DNA from 4 places in the Kocuria sp. MNB10 genome. Region 2 is predicted to be linked to each of the others. Evidence: riboswitches for the same ligand, from Rfam matches in the RefSeq annotation. Region 2 holds a riboswitch; each other region holds the start of a gene.
The links. Region 2 has a riboswitch for S-adenosylmethionine ahead of ACW9PK_RS07030 (O-acetylhomoserine aminocarboxypropyltransferase/cysteine synthase family protein). Riboswitches for the same ligand answer to the same signal wherever they lie in the genome.
Positions count from the first base shown of each region.

Region 1: it holds a riboswitch for S-adenosylmethionine, as region 2 does, so the genes downstream of both, ACW9PK_RS04315 (methylenetetrahydrofolate reductase) here and ACW9PK_RS07030 (O-acetylhomoserine aminocarboxypropyltransferase/cysteine synthase family protein) in region 2, are expected to answer to the same signal.
Region 3: it holds a riboswitch for S-adenosylmethionine, as region 2 does, so the genes downstream of both, ACW9PK_RS01615 (MetQ/NlpA family ABC transporter substrate-binding protein) here and ACW9PK_RS07030 (O-acetylhomoserine aminocarboxypropyltransferase/cysteine synthase family protein) in region 2, are expected to answer to the same signal.
Region 4: it holds a riboswitch for S-adenosylmethionine, as region 2 does, so the genes downstream of both, ACW9PK_RS01845 (bifunctional o-acetylhomoserine/o-acetylserine sulfhydrylase) here and ACW9PK_RS07030 (O-acetylhomoserine aminocarboxypropyltransferase/cysteine synthase family protein) in region 2, are expected to answer to the same signal.

Region 1 is NZ_CM133411.1:970,578-976,220, reverse strand. Features, by position in the region: gene metE (5-methyltetrahydropteroyltriglutamate--homocysteine S-methyltransferase) at 1-930, opposite strand, end outside; gene ACW9PK_RS04315 (methylenetetrahydrofolate reductase) at 1,128-2,081, opposite strand; SAM riboswitch class IV at 2,162-2,278, opposite strand; gene ACW9PK_RS04310 (hypothetical protein) at 2,328-2,597, shown strand; gene ACW9PK_RS04305 (thermonuclease family protein) at 2,721-3,509, opposite strand; gene ACW9PK_RS04300 (fructosamine kinase family protein) at 3,558-4,427, shown strand; gene ACW9PK_RS04295 (MarR family winged helix-turn-helix transcriptional regulator) at 4,600-5,106, shown strand; gene ACW9PK_RS04290 (polyprenyl synthetase family protein) at 5,103-5,643, shown strand, end outside.
Region 2 is NZ_CM133411.1:1,564,701-1,570,343, reverse strand. Features, by position in the region: gene feoB (ferrous iron transporter B) at 1-396, opposite strand, end outside; gene ACW9PK_RS07035 (FeoA family protein) at 429-686, opposite strand; SAM riboswitch class I at 992-1,089, shown strand; gene ACW9PK_RS07030 (O-acetylhomoserine aminocarboxypropyltransferase/cysteine synthase family protein) at 1,151-2,575, shown strand; gene ACW9PK_RS07025 (CoA-binding protein) at 2,572-3,063, shown strand; gene ACW9PK_RS07020 (hypothetical protein) at 3,113-3,688, opposite strand; gene ACW9PK_RS07015 (YkvI family membrane protein) at 3,849-5,099, shown strand; gene ACW9PK_RS07010 (alanine/glycine:cation symporter family protein) at 5,265-5,643, opposite strand, start outside.
Region 3 is NZ_CM133411.1:366,116-371,758, reverse strand. Features, by position in the region: gene ACW9PK_RS01635 (DUF485 domain-containing protein) at 1-200, shown strand, start outside; gene ACW9PK_RS01630 (solute symporter family protein) at 197-1,837, shown strand; gene ACW9PK_RS01625 (GlsB/YeaQ/YmgE family stress response membrane protein) at 2,000-2,260, shown strand; gene dxr (1-deoxy-D-xylulose-5-phosphate reductoisomerase) at 2,392-3,654, shown strand; SAM riboswitch class IV at 3,708-3,822, shown strand; gene ACW9PK_RS01615 (MetQ/NlpA family ABC transporter substrate-binding protein) at 3,918-4,802, shown strand; gene ACW9PK_RS01610 (methionine ABC transporter ATP-binding protein) at 4,799-5,643, shown strand, end outside.
Region 4 is NZ_CM133411.1:411,871-417,513, reverse strand. Features, by position in the region: gene ACW9PK_RS01855 (VOC family protein) at 1-595, opposite strand, end outside; gene ACW9PK_RS01850 (hypothetical protein) at 1,287-1,598, shown strand; SAM riboswitch class IV at 1,563-1,683, shown strand; gene ACW9PK_RS01845 (bifunctional o-acetylhomoserine/o-acetylserine sulfhydrylase) at 1,760-3,148, shown strand; gene metX (homoserine O-acetyltransferase MetX) at 3,151-4,308, shown strand; gene ACW9PK_RS01835 (SGNH/GDSL hydrolase family protein) at 4,419-5,267, opposite strand; gene ACW9PK_RS01830 (alpha/beta hydrolase) at 5,343-5,643, shown strand, end outside.

The DNA of each region.
Region 1 (5,643 bases), 590 kb from region 2:
GACGGGGCGTTCGCCCCATGCCTCGAGTGCCTTCTTGCCGGGGACGTCCCCGCGGTCGAGGTCGATGGCCAGGGCGTCGACGTTCGTGTGGGCCAGGGCGAGCTGGGCGTCCTCGCCGGCATCGCCGTAGCCCACGGTCACGAGGATCGCGGGGCGCTGTTGCTCGTTCGAAAGTTGGGTGTAGGCGCTCTCGAGGGCGGCCACGAGTTCGGTGCGTTCCACGCTCCACCCGTCCGCGGCGAGGGCCGGCTCGTCGAGTTGCACCCATTCGACGCCGGCCTCAGCCAGGGCTCGCAGGATCGCGGCGTATTCGGCCACGACGTCGTCGAGGCGCTGCAGGGGGTGACTTGCGACGGCATCGGTGGTCTCGGGGCGTGAGAGCAAGAGCAGGCTCACGGGGCCCACGAGGACCGGGCGGGTGGTGATCCCGGTGGTCCCGAGGGTGGTCCGGTAGCGGGACACGAGGCTCTCGGGGTTCGCACGCAACGGGGTGTCCGGGCCGATCTCGGGTACGTAGTAGTGGTAGTTGGTGTCGAACCACTTGGTCATCTCGAGCGGCTCCAACCGATCGGTGCCGCGGGACAACGCCGTGATCAGCTCGATCCCGCGGGGCGTGTCCGGGGCGGCGGGCTCGTAGCCGTCCGCGATGAACCGCGCGGGAACCGCGCCTAGCGCCAGGGACGTGTCCAGGACGTGGTCCACCGCGAACCCCTCGGACGGCACCGCGTGATCCGTGGTGAGGCCGAGTTCGGACAATCGCGTGGCGGTGCGCTCACGCAACCGGGCGAGGGTGTCCAGCACGGTGGTGGCGGGGTGCTGTTGCGGGTCCTTCCAATAGGACTCGAGTGCGCGCTTGAGCTCGCGGTCGGGGCCGATGCGGGGGTAGCCCAGGATCGTGGCGGCGGGGAACGGGACGGGCTGGGTGCTCATGGGAACTCCTCGGAGCTGGTGTGGGGTATGGCGGTTAGGGGGTGTGATGAGCCGCGGCAACGGGTGTGCTCCGGCGCGGCGGGGTAAGGGGAACGTCAGCGTGGGTGGTGCCGCTACGAACGGTTTTCGGCCTGCCCGGATGTGGCGGTCGAAGCCAACACGATCGGTTCACGGGTCGGTCGGGGCTGGTGCGGAGGTCAGGCCGCGGGGCTGCGGCCTCGGTATTCGCGTGCGGCATCCCGGACCCGCAGGTGCTCCAGGATGGTCAGCGCCGCCTCGGGGCGGTTGAACGTGTACAGGTGGAAACCGGCGCAGCCCAGATCCATGAGGTCGTCGATCAGGGACAGGGTGGCCGCGACCCCTCGGTGGCGCAGTTCCTCGGGAGTGTCGGCGCGCAGGAACCGGGTGAGGCGTTCCGGGACCCGGACCCCGGTGATCTCGGTCATGCGCTGCAACCTTTGAGGGTTGCTCAGCGGCATGAGCCCGGCGACCACGGGGATGTGGATGCCCTCCGAGCGCGCGCGTTCCAGGAACGTGGCGTAGTCCTCGGGTTCGTAGAGCACCTGCGTGATCGCGTAGTCCGCGCCGGCCTCCTGCTTGTCCCACAGGGACGCGAGATCCGCCTCGAAGTCGCGGCCTCGCGCGGGGGACGGGTAGCACGCCACCGACACGGACAGCGGTCGCTGACCCGGGCGGAACCCGGTGCCGAAGCGACGTCGTTCGACGTCCCGGATCAGCTCCACCAGTTGGGAGGCCCGGCCCAGGCCACCCGCTGGGGTCCGCCATTCCCCGGTACCCAGGGGCGGGTCGCCGCGCAGCGCGAGGAGGTCGCGAACGCCGTCGTCCAGCAACTGGTCCACGGCGCGCTCGAGACCCGCGCGGTCCGTGCCACCGCACGTGAAGTGCGCCATGACCGGGGTCTTGGTCGTGCGGCGCAGGTGGCGCAGCGCCTCGCGGGAGACGCCGTGATGGCCGGCGTGACCGTGGGTGACCGAGAAGAAATCCGGCCCGGCCTGGGCCATGGCGTCGATGTTGCGCCACACAGTGTCCGGGTCCGCGGTGGGCCGCGGCGGGAACACTTCGAACGAGACAAGCGTGGAGCGGCGCGGGCGCCGGACCAGCCAGGACGTCCCCGTGGGCGGGCCAGTCACGGGCGCGGGTTCTGACGCTGCGAGGGGTGCGGGCATATAAAAAATCCTCCGGCGTTAGGACGCCGGAGGATGAGCTCCGAGCGCCGTACTTGCCGACCACGCGGTTGCGCGGCGGCCGGATCCTCATCTGGGGCACCCCACTACAGCTGGAGGGTTGCCGCCCGGTTAGCCAGAGCTTCGCACCGGGACTCATGATCCTTTGTTACGAGCGAGCGTAGCACAGCCTCGTGACGAGGCCCACGAACGATGACGGAACCGCCGGCCTCCCGCCGCGCTCGTCTTCCCAAGCGGGCTGAATGGACCGCACGGGGGCACCTGGGCCCTGCCGTGGTCATCCTGCCCCACGACGTGCAGGACATGAAGATGCCCGAGTTGGGACCCGAGAACTGGGTCTCGCGCTCGATAGCCGCGGCGCCGGCCGCGGGCGGGTCCGCGTCCTCGCAGGCACCCGCTCCGACGACGACGCCGTCCCCCTTGCGCAGCGCGACCGCCAACCCCGGTCGTCACGAACCCTGAGTTCGGGCCGCCGTGCATCCGGCGGCTCGCCGGTGCACCCGCGTGACCAAAGCGCGGCGAAAAACAGGGACGCCCACCCGGTCAACCGACCGGGTGGGCGCGCCTTGGCGTGTCATCAGCAACTCAGCATGGGTGCCAGACCTTTCCTCCCGGTTCGTAGCACCGGGGGCCGGTGTAACCGGGATAACCGCCATCACTCTCGGGAGCCGGGGGCACGTGGGGTGCCGCCGGCAGCTGCGGGGCAGCAGGTACCCGGGGCGCGGCCGGTAGCTGAGGTGCCGCGGGCTGCGCGGGGGCGGGGTTGTAGTTGTAGTTCGGTTGCGGAGCGGGATTGGGTTGGGGTGCCGGATCGCCCACGGCGACCTCGTCCTCCACGACCGCGGGAGGCGCCTCGAGCGTCGGCGTGGGAGTGGGCGTGGAGGACGAGGTGGGACTCGGCGTCGCGCTCGGGCTCGCGGTGCTCGGAGTTGTGGTGCCGGGGGATGCGGATTCCCCCGGCGGCGCGCAGTCCTGCTTCGGGTCGAAGAAACCGACCTGCATGGCCTGGGCGACGTTGTACGCGCTGTCCATCTCTCGCCGGTACGTGCTGTTGGCGCCCACGGTCATGGGCGTTGCCAGGCCCGCCTTGACGAGTGCCTGGTTGACGTTCAACCCGTCGTCGTCGCGGGTCACTCGGGCGAGGGTGCGGCCGTAGCGGTCCGTGCGTTCCACGTCGTAGTCCAGGTGGATCGTGGATCCCTTGGGCAGTAGGTCCTCAAGCTTGGCCGTGGCCTCGTCCGCGAGGCACTCGCCGGGCTGACCGTCCCGCGCGACCTCCGGGGTATTGATGTTCAGCAGCCGCACCCGCGTGGACTTCCCCGCGATCGTGGCGTCCAGGGTGTCCCCGTCCACCACGCGTTCCACTGTGGCCACTGAGTCGTCCGGGGTGGTGCGCAGTGCGGCATGGTGTAGACAAGACGCATGGCCACCATCGATGAGCTTCCCGGTGAGATTGTCGCGGACCTGCGCGTGAGCGATGCCCGTCCCCTGAGCGGCGGGGACACCGCCCGCGCCTACTGGCTCGAGACCCCGGACGGGCCCCTGTTCGCCAAGACCATGCCGGGTGCCCCGGCGGGTGTGTTGGCGTTGGAGGCGGCGGGACTCGAGGCGCTGCGCGCCGTCGCCCCCGCCGAGGTGCGGGTGCCCAGGGTGCATCACGTGGGCGATGAGGCCCTGGTGCTCGAGTGGATCGACGAGGGTCCCGGACGGCAGGACCGTGCCACGGAACGCAGCATGGGTGCTGGTCTCGCGGCCATCCACCGCGCGCGAGCCCCGCACGTCGGGTGGCTCTCGGCGGAGCTGCCGGAACGCATCGGCTCGTTCCCGGTGGATCTCACGCCCACGGACGACTGGGCCGACTTCCTGTTACACCGCCGCATCGAGCCGTTGCTGCGCGCGGCGATCGACGCGGGACACCTGGACCCCGCGGCGTCGGACCTGCTGGCGCGCTTGGCGCCGCGAGCGGACGAACTCGCGGGCCCTCCCGAACCCCCGAGCCTGCTGCACGGTGACCTGTGGGCAGGCAACCGCGTGGTGGATCGCAACGGGACGAACTGGCTCATCGATCCGTCCTCGTTCTACGGACACCGCGAGTACGACCTGGCCATGATGCAGCTCTTCGGCGGTTTCGGGCGGGAATGCTTCGCGGCGTACGACGACGCCTACCCCCTCGCGGACGGCTGGCACGACCGGGTGCCGTGGTACCAGTTGCCGCCGCTGCTGGTGCATGCGATCAGGTTCGACGGTGGTTACGGCGGGGCGGTCCTACGGGCCCTGCGCAGTCTGATGTGACACTACGGGGCGCGTCCATCACCCGCTGAGGACAGGGCGTTCTCGGCCGATGACTGCTACAAGGCAGGTGCGGACAACGTTTTCCACCCGCGTGACATGGTTGGACACGTCCCCCGCACGTGCAGCATGATGTTTACTAGATTGTCTAGTTATCCACAACGCGAGGGACGCGATGGAGAGCAGTGCAACGTGGTACGGGCCGGTGAGCCCGCAGTCGCGTGCGCTGCGCCGGGTGGTCGTGCTCAACGCGGAGATCGCGTACGAGATCCGCCGCATCTTGGGGCTCAAGGGAACCGATTACGCGGCCATGGTCATGCTCATAGTCCATTCCATGGGGCCCACGGAACTGGCTCACGCGCTGCACATCACGACGGCCTCCGCGACCGCGGTGGTGGACCGACTGGTGCGCGCGGGTCACGTGGTCCGGGAGCCCGTGGAGGGGGATCGACGCCGGATGACTGTGCGCGCGGTGACCTCGTCCAGGGAGCGGACCCGGGAGCACGTCGTGCCGGTAATCGGGATGGTCGAGGACGAGCTCGACGCCCTGGACGAGCCCGGGCGTGAGGCCGTCCTCCGGTTCCTGAGAGGTACCGAGTCCCGTCTGGAGGAGTACTTGGAAGACTTGCGCGGGCGCGCGGACCAGGCGTCCCAGGACGATCCCGGGGCGGGTGGGTCATGACCGAACGCGTACGCACCGCCCGGTCCCGTGAATCCCACCGAGCGGCTCCCGGGATCCCGTCCGTTACCGATCCTGGGGCCTCCCCGAGTGTCGCCCCCGCCGACGACGCCGCCTGGCGCCGTTTCCGCACCGCCGTGGGGGAAGAGCTGGACGCGTTCTTCGCGGCCCCCGCGAATCGAGTTCCCACGAGCCCGGGTTTCGGGGTGCTGTGGGAGCGGGTGCGCGAGCACATGGTGGGCGGCAAGCTCATCCGGCCGCGACTGACGTGGATCGCGTGGTCCTCCTTCGCCGGGGGCGCGGGGGATGGATCGAGCGCGCCTGACCCGCTCGTCGCGCCGGACGCCGGGGATGCCGAGGAGACGCCGGGTGTGCGCGATGCGGCCGGAGACGGGAACCACACGGCGGGCGACCGGGAGACAGAGGTGCCGGACCCCGAGTGCGTGCGCCTGGCGGCGTCGTTCGAGATGCTGCACGCGGCCCTGCTGGTCCACGACGACGTGGTGGACCGCGACTGGCTGCGCCGGGGCATGCCCACGG
Region 2 (5,643 bases):
GCCGTGGCCGCGCAGCTCGTCGATCATGGTCAGCACCACCGCGGTGGGCCGCCCCAGCGCGAGCGCCTCCGCGCACAGTCCCAGGGCGCGGTGCATGGTCGTGGCGTCCAGCACCACGAGCAGGGCACCGGGTGCCTCGTCGGTTTCCAGGGCTCCCGTGAGGTGGTCCAGGACCACCTGCTCGTCCGGGCTCGCGGGTTCGAGCGAGTACGTCCCGGGGAGGTCGGTGAGCGTGATCCTGCCGGCGGGGGTGGCGGCCACACCTCGCGAGCGCGTGACGGTCACGCCGGGGTAGTTACCCGTGGCGGCGGTCAGGCCGGTGAGCCGGTTGAACAGGGAGGACTTGCCGGTGTTGGGGCATCCGATCAGGGCCACCTCGGCGGCGTCCAGGGACACGGTGTTCCCACGCCCCTCGGGTGCATGACAGGTCACGACGCCGACCGGGCGAGTTCGGGTCGATCACTCACCGCCGCGGAACCGGCCACCGTGATCATGCGTGCTTGTTCCTTGCGCAGGCAGATGTCCGCGCCGCACACGCGGAACAGGATCGGGCACCCCATGGGGGCGCGTCGCACGCACGTGACCTCTTCGTCGGGGCGGAAGCCCAGGGCCTCGAGGCGACGGCGTACGGCGGGATCCGCGGCCTGCAGCACTGAGTCGACCCGTTGGGAATCACCCGGCTTCATGTCACACAGTGTCGTGCCGCTTGCCGCGACAGCGGTTTTACGCGCGGACCTCATGGCCGTGCCCCCTTTTCCTGGTGGACCCGGGTCACTCCTCCCCGCCGAATCGTGTCGGCGGATGCTCCGGGCGCATTTACTGTGCGCCTGAAATACGAGTAAGGCAAGGCTCACCTTTCCTAATCTAAGTGATTCAGAACACCGTGTTATCCGAGGTCATCGAGTCATTTTTCTGGATCAATCTCACCCGCTTTCGGGCGGCTGCGATCCGCACGGTTTGGTCCGTCACCCACGCGCGCGACACAATAGACGCACCATCCCGAGCGGCCGAGAGACCTGGATCCATGACGCCGCAGCAACCCGCAGTGCTCGGCCAACTGCACGGTGCTACCGTCAGGACCGATGGAGTGCTGCGCGGCCCCGGGCAGCTGTCGGACGGGAGCCGTACCCGGCCGACGAGGAGGACATCCATGGCCGAGCACCAGTTCGGTTTCCGCACCCGCGCCCTGCACGCCGGCGGCACCCCGGACGCCGAGCACGGCGCCCGCTCCGTGCCCATCTACCAGACCAGCTCGTTCGTCTTCAAGGACGCCGACGACGCCGCCAACCTGTTCGCGCTGCAGAAGTACGGCAACATTTACTCGCGCATCGGCAACCCCACCGTGGCGGCCTTGGAAGAGCGCATCGCCTCCCTCGAGGGCGGGATCGGGGCGGTCGCCACGTCCTCCGGGATGGCCGCCGAGTTCATCACGTTCGCCACGCTGTGTGGCCAGGGTGACCACGTGGTGGCCTCGTCCCAGCTCTACGGCGGAACGGTCACCCAGCTGGACGTGACCCTGCGTCGCTTCGGTGTGGAAACCACCTTCGTCCCCGGGACCGACCCGGCGGACTACAAGGCTGCGATCACCGAGCACACCAAGGCCGTGTACACCGAACTCGTGGCCAACCCGTCCGGCGAGATCGCCGATCTGGAGGGGCTCGCCGCGGTGGCCCGCGAGGCGGGTGTCCCGCTGATCGTGGACGCGACCCTCAACACCCCGTACCTGTGCCGCCCGTTCGAGCACGGCGCGGACATCGTGATCCACTCGATCACCAAGTTCCTGGGCGGGCACGGTAACACCCTGGGCGGCGTGGTGGTCGAATCCGGCGGCTTCGACTGGGGCAACGGGAAGTTCCCGGCCATGACCGAACCGGTTCCCTCGTACAACAACGTGTCGTGGTGGGGGAACTTCGGTGAGTACGGATTCCTGACCAAGCTCCGTTCGGAACAGCTGCGCGACATCGGGGCGTCCCTGACCCCGCAGGCCGCGTGGAACCTGCTGCAGGGTGTGGAGACCCTCCCCCAGCGCATGGACGCCCACGTGGCGAACGCGCAGGAGGTCGTGCAGTGGCTCGCCACGGATCCACGCATCTCCTACGTCAATTACGCGGGACTCGAGGACCACCCCCACCACGAACGCGCGCAGAAGTACCTGCCCCACGGCATCGGATCCGTCTTCGCCTTCGGTGTGGCTGGCACGGACGAGTTGAGCGGCCGTGAGGTGGGCGCCCGATTCATCGGGAGCCTGCAACTGGCCTCACACCTGGCCAACATCGGGGACGCCCGCACCCTCGTGCTGCACCCCGCGTCCACGACCCACCAGCAGTTGAGCTCCGAACAGCTCGCCGCGGGCGGGGTCAAGGAGGACCTGATCCGGATCTCCGTGGGTCTCGAGGACACCGCGGACATCCTGTGGGACCTGGACCAGGCACTGAGCGCAGCCAGCGGAAGGGACCGGGAGGGCGGCGTCGTCGCCCCCTCCGCCGCGCTCACGGGCGCGGCGCGCACCACCCTGGACCAGGGCAACAGTGCGGCGGCCTGCGCGCTGCCCGGAGACGAAGGAGAACAGGCATGAGCACGCAACGCACCTGGGTGGGCCCCAGCGCCCCCGAACGGCTCGGCATCCTCCGAGGCACGCGCTCGATCGCGATCGTGGGGATGTCCAACAAGCCGTCCCGTGCGAGCTACTTCGTGGCCACGTACCTGCAGTCGTCGAGCCCGTACCGCGTGTACTTCGTGAACCCCGTGCTGGACGAGGTGCTGGGCCAGAAGGCCTACCCGTCGCTCGCGGAGCTGCCCGAGGTCCCGGACCTCGTGGACGTGTTCCGCAAGGACGCGGACCTGCCCGGCGTGGCACGGGAGGCCGTAGCCGTGGGCGCCAAGACCCTGTGGCTGCAGCTGGGCTCGTGGAACGAGGAAGCGGCGGCCATCGCGGAGGACGCCGGGCTGGACGTGGTGATGGACCAGTGCGTGAAGATCGAGCACGCGCGCTTCCACGGCGGTCTCCACCTGGCCGGGTTCAACACCGGAGTGATCTCCTCGAAGCGCCAGGTCCTGGCCTGAGAGCGGGGCGCGACGGTGCCGGCGCACGGCCGCCGACGCTGCGCCTCGCTCACGCCAGGCGCAACACCGCCGCCACCCGCTGCCAGCCCTGCGACTCGCGCTGGCCCACCTGGTCCTCCGGGACCACGGTGTAGAGCCGCTGCGCATCGGCCAGGAACGCTTCATTGGCCATGGTCGAGACGAGCGGGTCCAGCACCTCGGACGAATCACGTTCCGTGCTGGGATCCGCGACCAGCGGCCCCATGAACGCCACCTCGTCCTGGACGCTCAGGGTGGAGTGCACCACGGGGTGACCCCACTCGTCCACCTCGAAGCGGGACCAGTCGCCCATGGGGGCGTCGAAGAGTCCGGCATCCCCGGGGAGGCCCAGGCCGCGGTCGAGATCCTGCACCGCGCCGGAGAGCAGCACCTGCGAGGAGAGCACCTCGCGGCCCGCCGCGGCCACCGCCTCCCGGACCGCATCGGCTTCCGAGGGCTCGCACACCAGGACCAGCTCCTCGTCTCCCACGGTGTCCTGGGGGAGGGAACCGTTCCATGCCCGAACGCCCTGCGGGGCCTCGTCCTCGCGGATGGCGGCCCAGCCGCCCGCCCAGGCCTCGAGATCCGACTGCCACTGCTGTGTCATGAGCTGCTCCATCCGCGGGAAAACGTCCCTCCCGAGTATGCCACCGGCTGCCCGCCGGGCCGTCGGGCACCGGGTGCGCGCCCATTCTCTATGCTTGGCCGGTAAGAGTTCCCACGCGGAACACATCCGACAGGCCCATCACGTGCGAGGAGTCGCGTTCGTGTCAGTCAAGAAGACCCTTCAAGTCGCCCTGGCCTTCATCGGCCTCATGGTGGGCGCCGGCTTCGCCACGGGCCAGGAAGTCATCCAGTACTTCGTCTCGTTCGGCCTCTGGGGGCTCGCGGGGGCCGTCGTCGCAGGCATCCTGATGATCACGGCGGGAGCGGTGATCATCAACATCGGCAGCTACTTCCTGGCCGACGAGCACCTGGGGGTGTTCCGCTCCGTCTCCGCGCCCGTGGTCTCCCGCTTCCTGGACATCTCCGTGTCCCTCACGCTGCTGGCCATGGGCATCGTGATGCTCGCCGGCGCGGGCTCCGCCCTGGAGCAGCAGTTCGGGCTGTCGGCGTGGATCGGCTCCGCGATCATGGTGGCCATCGTGATGCTCACCGGCCTGTTGGACGTCAACAAGGTCACCAACATCATCTCCGGTGTGACCCCGGTGATCTTCGTGGCCGTGATCGTCGCGTTCGTCTACACCCTCATGCAGCTGCCCGTGGACCTTGGCGCCATGAGCGATCTGGCCGTGCAGGCCGACTCCCCCGTGAGCCCGTGGTGGCTCTCCGCGATCAACTACACCTGCATGGCGCTGATGCTGGGCGTGTCCATGTCCCTGATGATCGGCGGCAACACCCTGGACCCGCGCGATGCCGGGCGCGGCGGCCTGCTGGGAGGCGTGGTCTACACGATCCTGCTGGTGATGAACGCGGTCGCGCTGCTCGTGAACTTCGACGCCGTGGGGGGCGCGGACGTGCCCATGCTCAAGCTCTTCGAAAGCATGCACCCGGTGGCCTCGCTGGCCATGGTGTTCGTGACCTTCCTGATGATCTACAACACCACCATCAGCATGTTCTACGCGCTGGGCCGTCGCATGACGGTCAACCACCGCAAGCGCTACGTCCCGGTGTTCTTGGGCATCTGTGCCCTGGGCTACGTGATCAGCCTGGTGGGCTTCGGCACGCTGATGAGCGTGGTGTACCCGGTGATCGGCTACGTGGGCATGGTCCTGGTGGTCGTCATGTTCGTGTGGTGGTTCCGCAACCGCGAGGCCATCGGTGTGGAGGCCGGGCGCCGCACCCGCATCCGCGCGCTCATGACCAAGCGCGGTGACGAGACCAAGGAGTTCACCGAGTACAACGAAAACCAGCTGCGCGACGCCACCGAGGAGTCCCCCGCGGACAACGAGGCCCTCACCGGCGCCATAGAGATCCAGGTCAAGCGCGAGCTCGGTGAGGGCAAGTCCTCCTCCTGACGACGCCGCCGGGTTGTCCCCCCCCCCCCCCCGCCACCTCACCTTCGCTGCCCACGGGCAGGGAACGACGAAACCCCCGGCAGCGGCCGGGAGTTTCGTGGTAAACGGGAGCGGGCGGCGGCGTCGTCCGGTTCGAACCGATCCGCCGCGCGCCCGCGGGAGGGCTCAGCCGCGGGCGGTGTTCTTCTCCTGCGTGCGCTGCTCCCAGAAGATCGGCAGGGTCACGGTGTCCGTGCCGTCCCACGCGGACAGGCCGTGGAGCCCGGGCACGTCGCCCGCCTTGAACACGGGCTCCACGCCGGCCTTGCGCTGCTCCATGTAGTTCTGCAGCACCTTGGCCGCGACCCCCGCGAGCATGACCAGCGCAATCAGGTTCAGCGTGGCCATGAACGCCATGAACAGGTCCGCGAGCGACCACACGAGGTCCAGGGCCAGCACCGCGCCCATGAACACGCACACCAGCACGGCGAAGCGGTAGACACCCATGGTCATGCGAGAGCGCGTCATGAAGCGGATGTTGGACTCGCCGTAGTAGTAGTTGCCG
Region 3 (5,643 bases), 1.2 Mb from region 2:
TCATGTCCACGCGGGTCGTGGGCAACGTCAACCTGGGTCTGATCCTGGGTCTGCTGCAGTTCGTCACCACATTCGGGATCACCGCCGCGTACGTGAGCTTCGCCAACCGCAAGCTCGATCCGCAGGCCACCGCGTTGCGTGAGGACCTCGAATCCACTTCCGGCCACCGGGCCGACGACCACCAGGAGGCCCGGCCATGATCGCCGTCCCCGCCCTCTCGACACCCGCGGTGCACCTGGCGGAGGCCGCCACGTCCACCGTGGGCAACCCCGCGATCAATATCTCGATCTTCCTGGCGTTCGTGCTCGTGACGCTCGTGGTCGTGATCCGGGCGTCCAAGTCCACCGCCACAGCCGCGGACTACTACGCGGGTGGGCGCTCGTTCTCCGGGACCCAGAACGGTCTGGCCATCGCGGGTGACTACCTCTCCGCGGCGTCGTTCCTGGGTATCGTGGGCGCGATCGCCCTGCAGGGCTACGACGGGTTCCTGTACTCGATCGGCTTCTTCGTCGCGTGGCTCGTGGCCCTGCTACTGATCGCCGAGCCGCTGCGCAACACCGGCAAGTTCACCATGGCGGACGTGCTGTCGTTCCGATTGCGGCAGAGGCCCGTGCGGGTCGCGGCGTCCATCTCAACCCTGGCCGTGACGTTCTTCTACCTCCTGGCGCAAATGGCCGGGGCGGGGGCCCTAGTGTCCCTGCTGCTGGGGATCGGCTCCCGGGCCGGGCAGTCCCTGGTGATCGTGATCGTGGGCGTCATCATGATCGTCTACGTGCTCGTGGGCGGCATGAAGGGCACCACATGGGTGCAAATCATCAAGGCGTGCCTGCTCGTATCCGGCGTGGCCGTGATGACCGTGTGGATCCTGGCCTTGTTCGGGTTCAATTTCTCGACCATGCTCGGCGCGGCCGTGGAGACGAACAACAACCCCGCGATGCTCGATCCCGGGCTGAAGTACGGCGTGAGCGAGATCTCCAAGCTGGACTTCATCTCGCTGGGTCTGGCCCTCGTCCTGGGTGCCGCCGGCCTGCCGCACGTGCTCATGCGCTTCTACACGGTGCCCACCGCCAAGGAGGCCCGCAAGTCCGTGGTTTGGGCGATCACTCTGATCGGCCTGTTCTACCTCTTCACCCTGGTGCTCGGGTTCGGTGCGGCCGCGCTGATCGGTGCGGACCGGATCAAGGGCGCGCCTGGTGGTGTGAACTCGGCGGCTCCGTTGCTCGCGTACGAACTCGGCGGGTCCATCCTCATGGGTCTGATTGCGGCGGTCGCGTTCGCCACGATCCTCGCCGTGGTCGCCGGTCTGGCCATCACGGCCTCCGCGTCATTCGCACACGACATCTACACGTCCGTGATCAAGAAGGGCACCTCGGACCCGCGTCAGGAACTGCGGGTGGCCAAGACCACCGTGGTGGTCATCGGCCTGATCTCGGTCGCCGGCGGCATTGGCGCGCAGGGTCAAAACGTGGCGTTCCTCGTGGCCCTCGCCTTCGCGGTGGCGGCCTCCGCCAATCTGCCCACCATCCTCTACTCGCTCTACTGGAAGCGCTTCACCACGCGCGGCGCGGTATTGTCCATGTACGGCGGGCTGATCATCTCCGTGGTGCTCATTATCTTCTCCCCGGTGATGTCCGGATCGGAGACCTCCATGATCCCCGGCGCGGACTTCGCGTTCTACCCGCTGTCCAACCCCGGCATCATCTCGATCCCGGCGTCCTTCCTGCTCGGTTTCCTGGGCTCGCTCAGCGAGCGCCGGCCGGAGGACCCGCGCAAGCAGTCCGAGATGGAAGTGCGTTCCCTCACGGGAGTGGGAGCGGAGAGGGCAGTCTCGCACTGACCTGGTTCACCGCCCCTTGACACGGGCCGCCGTGTCCGGTTTCATTCGGACGCGGCGGCCCGTGTAGCGTTGGTGTCTGGTACTACACTGTGAACCAGTTCGCTGACCACGTGCGGTTGCGGAACACCGCAAACGCGCACAACGAGAACCAGAGGTGGAGAAATGGGCATCATTAGCTGGATCATCCTCGGTCTGATCGCCGGCGCGCTCGCCAAGCTGATCCTTCCGGGCAAGCAGGGTGGCGGGATCATCGTCACCATCATCCTCGGCATCGTGGGGGCCTTCCTGGGCGGCTGGCTGGGAAGCCTCATCGGCATCGGTAGCATTGATGCGTGGTACCACCCCGGCACGATCATTACCGCCGTGATCGGCGCGATCATCGTGCTGCTCATCTACGGCGCCATCGTCGGCCGCCGTCGCTGAATCCCACGCGGGTCCTGAGCGGACCCTCCCGACAAGGGCGTAACCTCCGGGTGGCGCCCTTGTTGCGTGCCCGGGATGACCATCATGGGCGTCGCACACGCGATACTGGGCAGATGAACTCGTCGCCCGTCATGACCCCCGACTTCGACCGCGCCACCCGGCAGGCCCCCCGCCGCCTCGTGATCCTCGGATCCACGGGATCCATCGGGACGCAGGCCCTCGACGTCGTGTCCCAGGCCGCGGGGCTGCGCCGGCCCGTCTCGGATGCCACCCACGAGCCCTTCGAGGTCGTGGCGCTCGCCGCGGGCGCGGGTCACCTCGAGCTGCTCGCCCAGCAGGCCGTGGCGTACGGGGTCCGAGCAGTGGGCACGAGCGGTACGGCGGACGACGCCGCCCGGTTGCGTGAGCTGATCGCGGACCGGGCGCGTGCGTCGTCGTCGTCGGCGGCACCCGAGGTCCTGCACGGGCCGGACGCCGCCGCGCGGATCGCGCAGTGGGAGGGTGCGGACCTCGTGCTGAACGGAATCACCGGGAGCATCGGGCTCGCGCCCACCCTGGCGGCGCTGGGAGCGGGTCGGCGGGTGGCGCTCGCGAACAAGGAATCGCTGATCGCGGGCGGTCCGCTCGTCCTGCGCGCCGCGGCGGACACGGGCCTCGAGGACGCGCTGATCCCCGTGGACTCCGAACACTCGGCGATCGCCCAGGCCCTGCGCTCCGGGACGGCCTCCGAGGTGCGCCGGCTCGTGCTCACGGCGTCCGGCGGACCGTTCCGCGGCATGACGCGCGAGCAGCTCACGCGCGTGACACCCGAACAGGCCCTGCAGCACCCCACGTGGGACATGGGGGTCATGGTCACCACGAACTCCGCGACCATGGTCAACAAGGCACTGGAGGTGCTCGAGGCGAGCCTACTGTTCGACGTCCCCCTGGACCGGATCGACGTCACGGTGCATCCGCAATCGGTCGTGCACTCCATGGTGGAGTTCGTGGACGGATCCACCCTGGCGCAGGCGTCCCCGCCGGACATGCGCCTGCCCATCGCGCTCGGAATCGGCTGGCCCCACCGCGTGACCGGTGCCGCCGCGGGGTGCGACTGGACCCGGGCCGCACAGTGGACGTTCGAACCGCTCGATTCGCAGGTGTTCCCCGCCGTGGAGCTCATGAAGCACGCGGGTTCGCGCGGCGGGACGTGGCCCGCGGTGTTCAACGCCGCCAACGAGCAGGCCGTGCACGCGTTCCACCGCGGGGCGCTCGGCTTCACGCAGATCGTGGACATGGTCGAGCGTGTGCTGGAGGATCACGACGGCGTCACGCGGCCCACCCTTGAGGACGTCCTGGGGGCGGAGGAGTGGGCCCGGGCCCGCGCGGACGAACGTATCGCCGGGATGGCATAGGGCCCTTCCGGCGGTCGTCGGCCCATGGCAGGGCCATGCTAGAATTCCGGGTGGATGACGAGATCCGGCGCGTAGCTCTGGCTGGCCGGACGGCAACCCTCTCCCGTAGCGGGGTGCCCCAGATGACCATCCGGTCGCGGTTGCAACAGATCACGGCAAGTGCGGTTCCCCGGAAATCAGCACGTACCCGTCCCTGTGCCCTCATCCAGGGGGGACTGTTCGCCCCGCGAGTCCCCGTCACAGACCCCTGGAAAGGCATGATCATGCGAACCAAGCGTTTGATTCCCGTCGTGTTGGCCACCACCCTGGGCCTCACCCTCACCGCGTGCGGCGGCGGCTCCGACAACTCGGACCCGGCCGCGGACGGCAAGATCACCGTCGGGATCGTGGGCTCGACCCCTGTGCAGGAAGCGTTGAAGCAGGTCGCCGCGGACAACGACATCACGGTCGAGTACGTGGACTTCAGTGACTACAGCCAGCCGAACCCCGCTCTGAAGAGCGGTGACATCGACATGAACTGGTTCCAGCACATCGCGTACCTCGCCGATTACAACAACAACGCCGGGGACACCATCACTCCCGTGGGCTCCACGTCCATCTTCCCGCTGGGGCTGTACTCCAAGAGCGTGAAATCCGTGGGTGACTTCAAGCAGGGTGACGAGATCGCCGTGCCGAACGACTCGATCAACCTGTCCCGCGCCCTGAACCTCTTGCACCAGCAGGGTCTCGTGGAGTTCACCAAGGACACGATCGCCCCCACCGAGCAGGACATCGACACCGCCAAGTCCAAGGTCACGGTCCGCCCGGTCTCCGCCGAGCAGACCGTGCTGTCCATGGACTCCGTGGCCGCCTCCGTGGTCAACAACGACTTCCTGGACCGCGCGAACATCGATCCCAAGTCCGCGCTGGCTCAGGACGATCCCACCGCGGACAGTGCCAAGGTGTACGACAACCTCTTCGCCGCGACCGAGGCGAACGCGGACAACGAGACCCTGAAGAAGGTCGCGAGCTTCTACTACGACGACAAGGTCCAGGACGCGGAGAAGACCGAGACCAAGGGCACCGCGGTGCCCACCAAGGTGGACCAGCAGGAGCTCAAGGACTTGCTGGCCCGCTACTCGCAGGACCTCAAGGAGCAGACCAAGTGAGCCCGTCCGCCACGGCGGACACCCTGGTCAGTTTCCGGGACGTGAGCAAGGTCTTCGTCACGGGGTCCAAACGCCGCCCGCGCACCGTGACCGCGGTGGACTCCGTGGACCTGGACATCCGCCGCGGTGAGATCTTCGCGGTGATCGGCTACTCGGGGGCGGGCAAGTCCACCCTCGTGCGGCTGATCAACGGCCTGGAACCCATTTCGTCCGGGACGCTCGAGGTCGCCGGTAACCGTGTGGACGGGCGCAGCGAATCCCAGCTGGCGCCCATCCGCCGCAAGATCGGGATGATCTTCCAGCAGTTCAACCTGTTCACGTCACGCACAGTGGCGGGCAACATCGATTACCCGCTCAAGCGTGCCGGGTGGAAGCCCGAGGAACGCAAGGCGCGGGTCGCGGAACTGTTGGAGTTCGTGGGCTTGACCGAGCGCGCCGGGAACTACCCCGAGCAGCTCTCGGGTGGTCAGAAGCAGCGCGTGGGGATCGCCCGCGCGCTCGCGAGCAATCCCGAACTGCTGCTCGCGGACGAGTCCACCTCGGCGTTGGACCCGGAGACCACCCAGGAGGTCCTGGGTCTGCTCAAGCGCGTCAACCGTGAGCTGGGGATCACCATCGTACTGATCACCCACGAGATGGACGTGGTGCGGGCCACCGCGGACCGCGTGGCCGTGATGGACAGCGGTCGTGTGGTGGAGACCGGGACCACCGCGGAGGTCTTCGCCCACCCGCGGGCGCAGACCACGCGCAAGTTCGTCTCCTCGGTCATGCGCACCGTGCCGCGCGCGGACGAGATCGAGAAGCTGCGCCGGGAACACCCCGGGCGGCTCGTGCTGGTGGA
Region 4 (5,643 bases), 1.2 Mb from region 2:
TGACCCCGGGGGTGCCATTGGGGGCGCACCAGGTGACGTCCAGCGAGCCCAGGACGTCCTCCACGGGACCGCCGAGCCACTCCGTGACGCGGTCGGGGGAGCCGGCGATCTCCATTCCGCTCAACCGGACGTCCGTGATCCGCGCCTGGGACGGGTGCATCTCGTCCTCGGAATCGAAGTGCACCATGAACGGCAACTGCGGGTCGGAGATCAAACCCTTCACGCCGATCTGATGCCATTCGAGCTGCCGACCGTCGGGGAACAACCGGCCACCGGGCACGGAGGGGCGGCCCAGCTTGGCCTCGAAGGGCGCGAGGTCGGGGACCTCTACGACCCAGCCGAGCCAGCCGCCGCCGGCATCGGAACGGGCACGGACGGCCTGACCGAACGGCGCCTTCTCCGCGGCGGGGTGCTCGAGCACCGTGACGACCTCCACGTACTGGTGGTCGGTGAGCGGCAGGATCATGTTCCGGGTGCCGAAACGGGGGTGCACACCGCCCTTGACCGGTTCGATCCCCAACCGGTTCGCGATGCGTTCGGTGGTGGCCTCGAGGCCGTCGGGCTGAGCCGCGAAGGAAACGTGATCCAAGTTCATGACGCCATGGTGGCACCGGCCACACGGGCCACCAAATCGAGCGCGAGCCCGGCGAGTGTGTGACCTGCGCCGCCCGGTCCGGTGGGCAGGGCCGGCTCTCCGCACCTCCCGAGACCTGACATCGGGACGGCTGATCCGGGCGGGGACTGTGTTGGTCCAGGTCAACGAGACGCGCATCTCAGAGGCTGGAGTCCGCAGCATCAGCCGGGGAGTCTCCGACCGAGCCCTCGATATGTGACCTGAGACCGATATCGATCCCGATCACTACGAGGTGGTTCCCGTGTCCGCAAATGCCGTCGGTTTCACACTCCTGATCCTCCGAGTCGCCCTGCTCCTGGGGAAGTTCGTGCGCGTCAAGGTGGGTTGGGTCCAGAGCCTGTTCCGCAGCGACGAGTACTACTCCGCTGGCACCATGACCAGCTGCCCGTCCTCCGTGGAACCGTTCTCCCTGCACATGTCCATCGCGGCCGTGGCTGGCGGCGTTCACCATCCTGGCGGTGGTCGGCATCGCGTTCAACGTGGCCATTTTCTTGTGGTTGGCACCCCACATCATCGGTCGCTACTGGCTCGCGCGCGGTATCGGTGACTACCACCCGTCCATGGGGGTGACCGCCACCGGGCTGATCCTCATGCGCGTGGTGGACCCGGAGGCCAAGACCCGGTGTTCGAGGCGTTCGGTTACAAACAGCTGGTGTTCGAACCGTTCTTCGGGGGCGGGTTGGTCACGGTGCTGGCCATCCCCGTCATCTACCTGACCGGCGTGCGGCCGTTGTTCTTCGTGATGCTCGCGGTGTTCGTGATCGCGGTGCTCACGGGTCTGTTCTACGTCCATCCACGTGAGATGAAGGACCGGGAACTGCACACCCGGGAGATGGAACAGCAGGAACGAGCGGCCACTGACCCCGAGCCCGCTCGCAGCGTCCCCGGCTTGACTCCCGCCCCGCCGGGTTCGGACAATGAGGTAATAGGTCACGAGAGTCAGCGCGAAGCCCCAGCTAGCTGACCGGCAACCCTCCCTTCCGCGGTGGGGTGCCCTGGGTGAGGACCTGGCCGTGGCGTCGACCGACGTCATGCGGCAAGCGCGGGTCGTTGGTGCCCGGTCACAGCACGGGCACCGTGCGGATCGCCACCGGACCCCTGATCCCTCCGAGAAGGAGTACGGCCATGAGCACCGCTCCCACCCCCGACAATCCCCAGGGCTGGTCGTTCGAAACCCGACAGATCCACGCGGGCCAGAACCCCGACCCTGTGACCGGGTCGCGCGCCCTGCCGATCCACCAGACCACGTCCTTCGTGTTCCCGGACGCCCGCACGGCGGCGGCCCGGTTCGCGCTCGAGGAGATGGGGCCCATCTACTCGCGCCTGACCAACCCCACCACGGAGGTCGTGGAGAACCGGGTCGCGTCCCTCGAGGGCGGCGTGGGGGCCCTGATGGTCTCCTCCGGGCAGGCCGCGGCCACGCTCGCGATCCTTAACCTGGGCGGCGCCGGGACCCACGTGGTGGCCAGCCCGTCCCTGTACGGCGGGTCGTACAACCTGCTCAAGCACACGCTGCCGCGCATGGGTGTGGAGACCACGTTCGTCTCGGACCCGGACAATCCCGCGCAGTGGCGGGACGCGGTGCGCGAGAACACCGTGGCGTTCTTCGGTGAATCCATCCCGAACCCCCGCAACGACGTGTTCGACATCGAGACGATCGCCGGGATCGCCCACGAGGCGGGTGTCCCGCTCATCGTGGACAACACGATCGCCACGCCCTACCTGGTGCGGCCCATCGAGTGGGGCGCGGACATCGTGCTGCACTCGGCCACCAAGTTCCTGGGCGGCCACGGCACGGCGATCGGCGGGTTCATCGTGGACTCCGGAGCGTTCGACTACTCGCGGGACCCCGAGCGCTTCCCCGGTTTCAACCAACCGGACGAGACGTACAACGGACTCGTCTACGCCCGTGATCTCGGTGCCGACGGGGCCTTCGGCGTCAACCTCTCGTACATCCTCAAAGCGCGCGTGCAGTTGCTGCGCGATCTGGGGACCTCGATCTCTCCGTTCAACGCGTTCTTGATCGAGCAGGGCATCGAGACGCTGTCGTTGCGCATGGAACGTCACGTGGCCAACGCGCAGAAGGTCGCCGAGTGGCTCGAGGCCCGCCCCGAGGTGCGCTCGGTGTCCTACGCCGGTCTCGAGTCCTCGCGCTGGCACGACCGCGCCCTGAAGTACGCGCCCAACGGCGCCGGGTCGGTGCTCGGCTTCGTGCTCGACGGCGGTCGGGACGCCGGTGTCGCGTTCGTGGACGCCCTGAGCCTGCACTCCAACGTGGCGAACATCGGTGACGTGCGCTCGCTCGTGATTCACCCCGCCTCCACGACGCACGCCCAGCTCAAGGACGAGGAGCAGCTCGCGGCCGGCGTGGAACCGGGATTCGTGCGGCTGTCCGTGGGTGTCGAGGGCATCGACGACATCCTCGCGGACCTCGAGTCCGGATTCGCCGCGGTGGGTGCGCGCGGCGACGCTGCCGGCGACGCGGCGTCGTCGGCGGAGGACACGGGGAACTGACCATGACGGTCGTGGGCAACGGGCCGCGCACGCGGTGCGACGGCGTCGTACGGCGGGCCGAACTCGGCGAGCTCGTGCTCGAGTCCCGGTTCCGGCTGCCGGACGTGCACCTCGCGTACGAGACGTGGGGCGAGCTCGCGGCGGACGGTTCCAACGCGGTGCTGATCGAGCACGCGCTCACGGGTGACACGCACGTGGCGCGCGGTGGTGCGGGGCATGAGGACGCCGCGAGCGCTCCCGAGGGCGCGGCCGCCGCGGCGGACGGTTGGTGGGACGGACTCGTGGGCCCGGGTGCCGCGATCGACACGGACCGCTACTTCGTGGTGTGCGCCAACATCCTGGGTGGGTGCTACGGCAGCACGGGACCCGCGAGCCCCGCACCGGACGGCGTCCCGTGGGGCTCGCGTTTCCCGCGCGTGACCGTGCGGGACTCGGTGACCGCGGAGGCCCTGCTCGCTCGGGCGCTCGGAGTCTCCCGGTGGCGGCTCGTGATCGGCGGGTCCATGGGCGGAGCTCGCGCCCTCGAGTGGGCCGTGTCCCACCCGGATCGGGTGGCCGCGTGCGCCGTGATCGCGGCCAACGCGCGCGTGGGTGCCGAGCAGCTCGCGTGGGGACAGGCACAGTCGCTCGCGATCCGCCAGGACCCGAACTTCCGGGGCGGCGACTACTACGCGGGCGAGTACCCGGAGGCGGGTCTGGGGCTCGCGCGGCGGATCGCGCACATCACCTATCGCAGCGCGCACGAGCTGGAAACGCGCTTCGGCCGCGAACCCCAACCCCGTGAGGACCCCGAGGCCACCCACGTCGCGGACCGCGGTCGGTACCAGGTGGAGAGCTACCTGGACCACCAGGCGTCCAAACTCGCGGGCCGCTTCGACGCGAACTCGTACCTGAGTGTCAACGAGACCTTGATGTCGCACGACGTCGCTCGGGGCCGCGGCGAGCTACGGGACGTCCTCGCCCGCACGCGGTGCGAGTGGCTCGTGGCCGCGGTGGACTCCGATCGGTTGTTCTTCCCCTCGGAATCCGCCGAACTCGTGGCTGCGCTGCCGGGGGAGCAGGAGCTGCACACGATCACGTCCCCGAGCGGGCACGACGGGTTCCTGATCGAAACTCCGCAGGTGGGCATGTTGCTGCGGGAGACCGTGCTGCGGGACTGAGCAGGGAGCCCTGACGGGTCGGCTTCAGCGGTGAGACCCGGTGGGAACGGGTCGGCTTCAGTGGGCGCGGCCCTGACTGGCGGGACTGGGTGACCCGGCCCCGGGCCGGCTCAGGCCTCCCGGTCCTCGACAGGGATGCCCTCGCCCGCACCGGGGATCGTGGTGCGCCCGAACGAAGGGCGCTTGGCGGTGATGTTGTCCCCCGAGCTGCGACGCCGGATCCGGCGGCCGACCCACGGGACCAGGTACTTCCCGGCCCACACGAGGTCCTCTCGACGCGCCTCGCGCCACGTGCGCGCGGGGCGGTCCCCGAGTTCACCGGGAACCAGGTCGTGCTCGACCCCCAGGGAGTCCAGGACCTCGCACGCGATGAGCTGGTGGCCCAGGGGCGAGAAGTGCAACCGGTCCGGTGCCCACATGGCAGGTTCCCCCAGTTGCTGCAGTCCCCAGAGGTCCACCATCACGGCGTCGTGCCGGGCGGCCACCACGCGCACGTTCTCGTTGAAGATCGCCACGCGCCCGCGGATGCCGCGCAGCACGGGGGTGTTGCCGATGTCCGGGCCGTCGAACATCGTGACCGTGGCACCCGTGGCGGCGAGTTTCTCGATCACGGCGTCGAGCCGCACCGCGATGTCGTCCGGATCCGCACCGGGTCGCAGCATGTCGTTGCCGCCCGCGCTGATGGTCACGAGGTCCGGGCGCAGTTCGATGGCCGGTTCCAGCTGTTCGTCCACGATGCCCTGGAAGAGCCGACCGCGGATCGCGAGGTTGGCGTACGCGAAGTCGTCGGTGTGGCGCGCGAGCTCCTCGGCCACGCGATCGGCCCAACCGCGCACACCGCCGGGGACGGCGTCGTCGGGATCGCCGACGCCCTCCGTGAAAGAATCGCCGATCGAGACCATGCGGTGCCAAGGGTGCTTCGGGTCGGAGGGGGCTCGGGAGTGCGTGCTCTTATCCATACCAGGTTTCTAACACACCCGCCTGAACGACTCAGGCCCGCGGGCAGCGCCGGGTGGGCATGTCAGGATGGAACCATGCAGCAAGCTCCCCACGTGATCTGGAACAACGAACCGCAGGACCGCGCCGGAACACCCTTGGTGGTCATGTTCCACGGCTACGGTTCGTACGAGGAAGACCTCATGGCCCTGAGCTTCGCGCTACCGCAGGGCTACACGTACGCGTCCGTGCGCGCACCGCAGCGCGCGGGTATGGGTTTCCAATGGTTCCCGTTGGCCGCAGATCTCGCGTTCACCACGGACGCCGTGGTCGCCGCGGCCGAGGCCGTGATCGAGTGGTTGCGCGAAGAGTCCCAGCAGCACACGCACGTCTTCCTAC